Regions from separate parts of the Paenibacillus hodogayensis genome, predicted to be linked through region 4. Evidence: riboswitches for the same ligand, from Rfam matches in the RefSeq annotation. Region 4 holds a riboswitch; each other region holds the start of a gene.

Region 1 (2,198 bases), on a different contig from region 4:
GATCCGTATTCCTGATTAACGTTCCATTTGTTATTGTGGGTCTATTTTCCATTGCATTTCTTATGCCGGAGTCGCGAAGTGCCGATGCACCAAAAATTGATTATTTGGGCATCCTAACATCCGGTATTGGTCTGGGCGCCATTACTTATGCTTTTATTAAAGCCGGAGAAACAAGCTTAACACATTCATCCGTAGTGACTACGTTCTTGATTGGACTTGTTATCCTGATCGGGTTTATTGTATGGCAACACCAAACGAAGCATCCGCTCATCCAGCTCTCGTTATTCCGTTCTTCAAGCTTTACATGGGGAACTATTTTGTCAACGGTTGTGAATTTCGCTATGTTTGGATTGCTCTTTTCGCTGCCGCTGTTTTTTCAGGCTATTCAAGGTTCCGACACACTGGGAACCGGCCTACGGCTTCTGCCCTTAGTTGGCGGCTTAATTGTAGGCGCTCAGGTTGCCGACAGTATCGCAGAGAAGCTGGGGAGAAAATATCTTGTCGCACTTGGCTTCTTGGTTATGGCGATCGGGATTTCCGTCGGATCACTGACCGGCCTGGAAAGTTCTTACCTATTCGTTGCCTTTTGGATCGCGATTACAGGTATTGGCCTCGGGCTTTCCCTTCCCACATCCATGGATGCGGCCCTTGGTGCTTTATCTGCCGAACGAAGCGGAGTCGGTTCTGCTTTGATTATGGCATTGAGACAAGTTGGCGGAACGATCGGTATCGCTATTCTGGGAACCATCATCAATAATATCTACATGAAGAATCTTGACCTTCCCTCCTTTTCGGCAGATGTCGTAGAAAAGGTTGAACATGGTGTATCTGTCGGTGTAGCGGTAGCTAACCAAATGCAGTCGGACTCGCTGCTTCATGCCGTCAGAAATGCCTTTATTACTGGCATGGGCTCCATGTTGTTGGTTTGTGCAGGGATCGCATGTGTCGGTGTCATTCTATCCTTGATTTTTCTCCCCAGGAAGGATTCTGAACGGTCGCAAGTCAAGGAAGGAACCCTGTTGTAGCTATTCACAGTGGGAGTAACTATGAAGGTGGCAAAACTGACCGTAAGGCAGTGACGCCAAGCCACGGATCTTCTCACTATTAAAGTGATGACTGCCGGGCTACCTAATTTGCCAAACACGGCCTATAGGTCGTGTTTTGTTATATCCCAAGCATAAGCGTTGCAATTTGATTGACTTGCATCTGGATGACCAGATAGATCGACCAACATACGAGCTCGCCCCTTGTGTTGGGGCTGAACGACGGGTATAATGTGATTAATCAATTACTAACGAAAGGAGCTTGCTATGGTTAGGTCGAAAGGACAGGACCGCAAGGAGGAAATCCTTGAGGCAGGTTTGGAGGTATTCGCCGAGCGCGGATACTATAACACCACGACAGCCCTTATCGCAGAGAAAGCCGGGATTTCTCAACCGTATGTGTTTCGTTTCTTTACGACGAAGGAGGAACTGTTCATCGCCGTTTTGAATCGAGCGTTTGACCGGATCCTCCAAGCGTTTAAAAATGTCGAGTCGAGTCCGGAGCAACTGGACAACGACATGACCAAAGCCTATGAAGAATTGTCGGTCCAATATCCCAATGAGATCGCTTTGCAGGTGATCGGTATTGGCATCACTGAAGAAACAATCCGGACGGCAACCAAAGAGGGGTTATCCCGCATCAGAGCTTATGTCCTGGAAGAGTTTAAAGCAGCAGGCATACCCGATGCAGAAAAAAACGCAACGACTTTTATCGCGATGGGCATGATGTGCAACATTTCGTACTTTTTGGATCTTCCCGAGCTGTTTGCGTTCAACAAAAATAAATAACCGTCCGAGGGTTATTTATTTTGCAACAAAAGTAATTGATTAATCAATATCTATCTGCGGGTCGTTTCCATTGATGGGAGTGATATCCCGGGTGCAGGAGTCATTCAGGAGCAAACTCTTCCTATCGGAGCAAAGGCAATCATTAGAAAAAATTAAGAGAAGATTAACATATATTTTATTTTTGTCCTCTAAAATGTATCGTACGTAGTTGTACATGTATATCTCCAAGTAGCAACGATTCGAAAATGAATTGGACGTATCTCTGTCGCTTGCAGAAATGAAAGGATGTAATTATGTATCAAGGAAAGCTACGAAAAATCACCCTAATACTGTTAGCCTTATACACCATTTTGACCTTCTATTTTA
Region 2 (2,198 bases), on a different contig from region 4:
GTACGATGTTGATCAGCACGTCCTTATCCAGCATTTGCAAAAGCGAATTGCGGATAAGCACCGCCTCCACCTTCGGATGGTCGATCATCATAATCGTGAACTGCTCCGGCGAGAGCGCCTCAGCCATGCGTCTGACGGCTTCCGGTCCGATGGGTGCCCTGCGGCCGATCACGAGCAGATCCTGCATCGGCGGAACTTCGAACTCGGACATTTTTAACGATAAAGTGGCCCTGCGGGAATAAATACGTTTCTGATTCATGGTGAGTATACTCCTTAAGCCAATCAGTTCCCCTTCCAGGAGGAGTGCTCGTAGAATAACGTTCCTTCCACGGCAAGCTGCTCCAGGTTAAGCGGGATCGGATTGCGCAGCAATTGATCCGGCAAGCTGAGAAATTGCCGAACGTAAAATTCGTCGAACTGAATGCCGCTTTGTACGGCCAACTCTTCTTTCGCCTGTTCGACCGACATTCCTTTTTTGTAAGGCCGGTCGGAAATCATGGCATCGAACGCATCGATAATCGAGCACATGCGGGCAAGAACCGGAATTTCCTCGCCCTGCAGCCCCATCGGATACCCGCGGCCGTCCCACCGTTCGTGATGGTGCTTGACGATATCCAGCAGCCGTCCGTCCGTCATCTGTTCCTCGATCAGCAGCTTTTCGCCCCATTCCGGATGCGTTCTCATGGTATCCCATTCGCTCCGGTCTAGCTTGGACGATTTTTGCAAAATAGAGCCGTCGATCATGATTTTACCGACGTCGTGGACAAAACAGCCTACAATGAAAGCCTGCCGGTCGTCTTGATCCGACAATTGATGGAACGATGTCCAGCAATGGGCCAAAGATCCTACCCGCATAACGTGCTCAAGCGTCTCCCTGTCTTTATCCGACAATCGAATCAATAGACGGGTGATCGCGCTCAACATAATAAATCCCCCTTTTCGGCATAAAGCGATTTCAGGTTCGAATGTGGCCTTGTAAATACGGGAGATCCGATCAACAAAAAAAGCCCTCATCAAATCGAGGGCGCCCGTCTCACAATTCGGCGACCTGGCTGGCGTGATGTAACGAAAGTTACACGGTAGCCCCAATGGTTTTGCGACCTTATCTTTCGATAAGTGTGCCTTTGGATTCGTTTATGAACACGATTTTGATACTATCAACCTATTGCTTTTTAGTTGTATAATCCGATAGTTCGATTGTAACCGATTTGTATTTTTTTGTCACGATTGTTTGCGAAAGTTGTCGATCTGTCGCCTAAAAATAAAAGCCCCGGGCCCGCCGCAGCAGAACCCGAAGCCCAAGCTTTCCAAACCGGACAAACCGGCACTTTCATGCTATCCGGCTTTAACCTTTCATACGGAACGAATACACGTCGGCGTCCTTCAGCCGGAAGCGGAGACGGATCGGCCGGCCTTCCAGCCCGCGCAAGCTTGTTCCCGATGACCACACCACCGTCTCCTGCAGCGAATCGCCGTACAGAGGCTCCATATCGTCAAAGGACAATCCGTTCAGCGCGCGACCGGACTCGTCCGCGACCTCGACCTGCACCGAGCCGACCGCCGAGGTGGAGAAGTTCAGCTCCAGCCGTTCGCCGGTTGTAAGCAGCGGCTTCGTCGTCATCTCTCCGCCGGCGTAATCCGCCTGCACGGAAGCAAAACCGTGCTTTCTAACCGCTACGCGGCGCAGCCGCACGCTGTCGAAACGGTAATGCTCACCGATGTAGAAGGAGAACTCCGTATCGCTCTCCACACAGCCGTAAGCCGGCATGATGTTCCGGTCCGTCCAGTTGCGCTCGTCCAGGCCCGGCCGCACCCAGCCCTCCATAAACGTTCGGTCCCATGTCGTACCATCGCGACTCGTCATGAACACGGCGTCGCTGACGCCCCGCTCCCCGTGGCCGGCCACCCTTTTGCGTTCCGGCACGAAGCGCATCGGGAACGACAAGTACAGATGCTCGACCTGCGGGCACGGAATCGTCGCATTCGTATAAAAATGCTCCATCGGCGCTCCATACGAATACGTGTTGCGCCGCTGCGGCCCCCAGTGGATAAAATCGGAGGAAAGCGCGCTTTGCACGCCACGGATTCCGTCGGATGTAAAATAACGATTGTAGCAGCGGTATTGCCCGGCCTCGCCGTCCCAGAAGGCGATGTTCTGCGAATCGAACGCTCCGTCCGTCATGACGGGCTCATCCTGC
Region 3 (2,198 bases), on a different contig from region 4:
GACGCAGCGCAAGGTGAACGTGATCAGCTTGTATTGGCACTTTCTCGATGTCGTTTGGATTTTCGTCTTCACGATCGTTTACTTGATGGGGGTGATGTAAGATGGCGCAGCATTCCGTACATTCCGGAGGCCCTAACGGAGGCCACGGCGGGGGCCATCATGCCTCTCACGAGGCTCACGAGTCGCACGGGTCGTTGAAGTCATACGTCACCGGCTTCCTGCTCTCGATCGTGTTGACGATTATCCCGCTCGTTGTCGTATTGAACCATTGGCTCCAGGGTACCGCGGCGATGGTCGTCTTGCTCGTATCCGCAGTTTTGCAGTTTGCGGTGCAGCTGCTGTTCTTCATGCATCTGCGCGAGGAGAAGAAGCCGCGCTGGAACTTGATGGCGCTCCTCCTTGGCCTCGTCATCCTGGTCACGATCGTGCTCGGTTCGATCTGGATTATGAATTACAATCAGGTTGCTCATTAAAAAGGAGAACCATCTCCAAAACGGGGACGCCATGGCTGAACGCCTGGCGTCCTTAGTCGTTCCTTGGGACCGTTCCCGGGAACCATTTGATCATAAAATGGAAATCGCTATAGATATAATGACCCAAATCGATTATGATGATTACTACAGTCGAAAAAAAACGGCAAACCTGCCGAAAGGCAGGGACGCAAAGCTACAGGCCTTAGGGTCCATGGACCGATGGCGGCTGGGTTGCCGAAGCTGAGAGCTGGTCGGTTTCGTCCAGGAGGGCGTCCCGGCTTCATTTCGATGAAGTGGGGCTTTTTTGGTTTGCGGCGGTCCTGGCACGTTCAAACGGCAGCGCAGAGCAGGAACTGGTACATAAGGGCGGGTTTTTGCCGGGCGACCGCATAGGGATGAGGGAGGAAGGGACGGAATGCGCTGCGAACAGTATGAGGATTTGGTTGGGAAAAAACTGCTGCACAATATTGTTAACACAACGGGTATGATGCTCATTCCCGAGAATACGGTATTAACTGAGGCGCATGTGGGCAAGCTGGAGAAATTTCAGATCAGCCTGTTCGATATCGTTGTAGAGGAATTGGATGAAAAGAAAACGTTCTCAGATCCAGCGGCGGAGCCGATTCAGGCTGTGCCCGAGCGGTCGGGAGCCGGGGAGACGGCGCCTAGCGGCGAAGGGAAGACGGTAACCGCGGTCCTGGCTCGGGCGGACGCCGCAGAAATGATGAAGCGAACCGATGCCAAAATGCGAGACATCGAAAAGCTCATTTTGAACACCGGGATCATTCCGCTGACCGAGGTGGAGGAGCATGTGCTGCCCGACCTGATGCAAACGACCCAAAACCAAAACGTCTACAAGCTGTTCGCCGATCTCCGGGCTGAGGAGGACTACCGGTTCAAGCACAGCATCGGCGTCGCCTGCATGTCGGCGGTGCTGGGGCGCTGGCTCGGTATGGACGAGACGGAGGTGTCGACATTGGCCACGGCGGCGAGCTTGTGCGATATCGGCACGATTAAGCTGCCGAGTTCGCTCGTTCACAAAACGTCGGAGCTGCTGGTGCACGAGCAGGAAATTATGAAGCAGCACACGATCCTCGGCTACGAGCTGCTGAAACAGTCCGGCGTGGAGGAGCGCGTCGCCTTGGTGGCGCTGCAGCATCATGAAAGGGGGGACGGAAGCGGCTATCCGGCTCGCCTGCACGGAGCGGAAATCGATCCGTTCGCCAAAATCGTAGCGCTCGCCGACGATTATTTGATGATGGCGACCGATCGTCCGAACAAGCCTGCTCTGCCGTTTTATCAAATTATTCGCAACCTGCACGAAGATATCGTGAGCAACCGGTATGATTCGGTCATCGGCATGACGTTTCTGAACCGTCTGATGGCGGCGCAGGTCGGAAGCGATGTGCGGCTGACCGACGGGCGGCGGGGCAAAATCGTGCTTATCTACCCGAACTATCCGACGCGCCCGCTGATCGCCTTGGACGACGGGTTTATCGATCTGAGCAAAACGGACGCGGTTCAGGTCATGGACGTAATTGGCTGACCTTCGTTTGTAAGCGTTACCCGACAAGCAGACAGAAAGCGGGGGACCGTTAACAGCCCCCCGCTTTTTCACGTACCGGTTATTTAATCAGCAGCCCCAGATTATTGTCTCCGATAGATGGCTTTCTAAATAGGAGCCTCTACGCCGGGCCATTCGGCAAAAAGGACCTCAGTTCCTGA
Region 4 (2,198 bases):
AGCGCCGGGAAATCGTCGATCCTGACGTGACGGACCGGATCGGACGGCTCGCGCAGGAGCTTCTGCATATGCATACCCGCCTGAACGGTTAAAACGAACGCGGCAGGCGGCGCGAAAGGGGGACACAACCGATGAAGCTGAGCGTGACCGATGCGGCCGTGTTTTGTTTTTCCAAGGAATGGGGCTTTCGCGAGGGCGAGCATATTCGCGTATACGTCCGCTATGCGGGCGGAGGTGAAGACCCGTACGCTCTCGGCATTATGAGCGGCAAGCCGATGGATGCCGGCCTGGAATCGAAGGCCGGAGGAATGACGTTTTTTATGGAAGAAACGGATCTGTGGTATTTGGAGGAGCGCGATTTGACGCTGGACGCCAAAGGCGAAGATATTTTTTTCCATCTGTCCGATTTAAGCTAGGCGCTTCGGAAGGTGGATGGGAAGAGACGCTCGGTGTTGTCGCCGGCGTCTCTTTTTTGGCATGTCCTTTATATTAGGCCGCAAGCGGCGGCATCCCGGAGAGGCAAAAAAAGCTCCGCATATGACATGCGAAGCTTGTCTGTAATGATCTATGCCGTTAGCGCGTCCGCTTGGACGAGACGCGTTCCTGCAGCAGCCGATACAGTTGAATGACCGAATCCTGATTTTTGTTGAACCGGAACGAAATTTTCGTTTCCCCTTGCCAATAAAAAATAAACAGGTTGTTTTTGCGGCCGATGACCAGCTCCACTTCCCATTTCGAATCCGTCAGCCGGTATTTGTCTTTGTTGAAAAACAGCTTGGGCCCGTCGGGCGTTTCATACATACCGAAAAAATCGTCGCCCAGTTTCAAATAAAAGCCGCGCTCGGTCGAGTCGAGCCTTTCTTCCATGACGCTATCGCTCCTTTGCTTCCGTTCGTTAGCATTCTTTATGCGAGCTTTCCCGTTCCCCGCAAAAAACAAAGCCCGAACAACAAAAAAACTTCAATCGGTTCGTTCGGCAGCTGGCTGGCATCGTTTTCGGTCAAGGCGACCTACGACTTTAGCCCCTTTAGCTTTGCGTCCCCAGCTTTCGCTAGGTTTGCCATTATCGGGAAATTTCCTGAAGTTTCGACGGCTATCAATCGACTCCTATTCATAGGATAATAGAGGACCTTGCTCTATACATCCTACTTTGTACCTATCTTTCAACCAGTACCATGCCTTTATACATAGCTCAAAAGCGTCACAAAACAACCGGACGGCAAACCGCCCGGTTGTTTCTGCTTCGCATTTTCATTGAACGAGCGCGGTCGTGACTCCGATCGAGGATTAATGCTCCTGATGCGGCTCTTTGATGACGAGCACGGGAATATTCGCATGCTGCACGACATGATGACTGACGCTGCCGAGGAACCATTCCTTGATCGTATTCAAGCCTCTGCTGCCGATGACGATCAGATCCGCCCCGGTTTCGGAGGCGCACTCCAAGATCGATTCGGCCGCATCCCCCTGCAGAAGCGTATACGTCACGCCCGGCAAATCGGTTACGCGAGCCTTCGCTTCGTCCAGCAGCTGCTCGGAGCTGGTCATTTCTTCGAGATCGGTAACGACAGGTGCGACAACCATCGCCTCGCCAACGATAAAATTCGGGTATTGAAACGCATGGGCCACCGTCAAATGCGCCCCGGGCGTCGCGCGGACCAGGCTTACCGCCCGATCCAAAGCCGATTGGGATTGCGGAGAGCCGTCATAAGCGACGAGTACGTGTTGGAACGGCATGGTCGAACACCTCTTCTATACGAAATTAGGTTTCTGCCTACAGTATATCATTTGCACCTTTATTATTCATACCCTTGTCTGACCGGTTTGAACCACCGGCATAGCGCGCGAAAAGCCGGACGCTCCTTGTGAGAAAGCCATTACTTGCCGGGAAAGATTTGGTATAATAAATAAGTCAGACTTCTGTTTGAAAAGAGCATCCATTCCTAAGAATGACCTTGCCAATCGAACATTTCCCAACGGGAACTTGTTTTGAATAGCGAAGTCGTTCCCTCACCTCATTTCACTTCGCATTTCCTTGAAATCCATTCGTTCAGCATATATAGACCAAGAATAAGGGAGTAATCCGATGAAAACGAACAGCAAGCACACCCCCGCGACGGCACCAAAAACCACACGATCCGCCAGCCAAGCCGCATTCGGCTCCGAAAGCGCGGCCAAGCCTGCCTTCGGAACGGGAG

The links. Region 4 has a riboswitch for cyclic di-GMP ahead of ABD796_RS04400 (hypothetical protein). Riboswitches for the same ligand answer to the same signal wherever they lie in the genome.
Region 1: it holds a riboswitch for cyclic di-GMP, as region 4 does, so the genes downstream of both, ABD796_RS29920 (TetR/AcrR family transcriptional regulator) here and ABD796_RS04400 (hypothetical protein) in region 4, are expected to answer to the same signal.
Region 2: it holds a riboswitch for cyclic di-GMP, as region 4 does, so the genes downstream of both, ABD796_RS20730 (HD-GYP domain-containing protein) here and ABD796_RS04400 (hypothetical protein) in region 4, are expected to answer to the same signal.
Region 3: it holds a riboswitch for cyclic di-GMP, as region 4 does, so the genes downstream of both, ABD796_RS06360 (HD-GYP domain-containing protein) here and ABD796_RS04400 (hypothetical protein) in region 4, are expected to answer to the same signal.

The regions. Positions count from the first base shown of each region.
Region 1 covers NZ_BAAAYO010000014.1:424,322-426,519, reverse strand. The annotation lists gene ABD796_RS29925 (MFS transporter) at 1-1,025, shown strand, start outside; cyclic di-GMP riboswitch class I at 1,045-1,132, shown strand; gene ABD796_RS29920 (TetR/AcrR family transcriptional regulator) at 1,311-1,832, shown strand; gene ABD796_RS29915 (VanZ family protein) at 2,126-2,198, shown strand, end outside.
Region 2 covers NZ_BAAAYO010000010.1:369,088-371,285, forward strand. The annotation lists gene ABD796_RS20725 (hypothetical protein) at 1-259, opposite strand, end outside; gene ABD796_RS20730 (HD-GYP domain-containing protein) at 283-924, opposite strand; cyclic di-GMP riboswitch class I at 1,040-1,133, opposite strand; gene ABD796_RS20735 (glycoside hydrolase family protein) at 1,346-2,198, opposite strand, start outside.
Region 3 covers NZ_BAAAYO010000002.1:158,151-160,348, reverse strand. The annotation lists gene cyoC (cytochrome o ubiquinol oxidase subunit III) at 1-100, shown strand, start outside; gene cyoD (cytochrome o ubiquinol oxidase subunit IV) at 102-473, shown strand; cyclic di-GMP riboswitch class I at 626-712, shown strand; gene ABD796_RS06360 (HD-GYP domain-containing protein) at 889-2,019, shown strand.
Region 4 covers NZ_BAAAYO010000001.1:1,112,514-1,114,711, forward strand. The annotation lists gene ABD796_RS04390 (NADPH-dependent FMN reductase) at 1-92, shown strand, start outside; gene ABD796_RS04395 (HesB/YadR/YfhF family protein) at 132-416, shown strand; gene ABD796_RS04400 (hypothetical protein) at 574-867, opposite strand; cyclic di-GMP riboswitch class I at 973-1,072, opposite strand; gene ABD796_RS04405 (universal stress protein) at 1,288-1,737, opposite strand; gene ABD796_RS04410 (hypothetical protein) at 2,087-2,198, shown strand, end outside.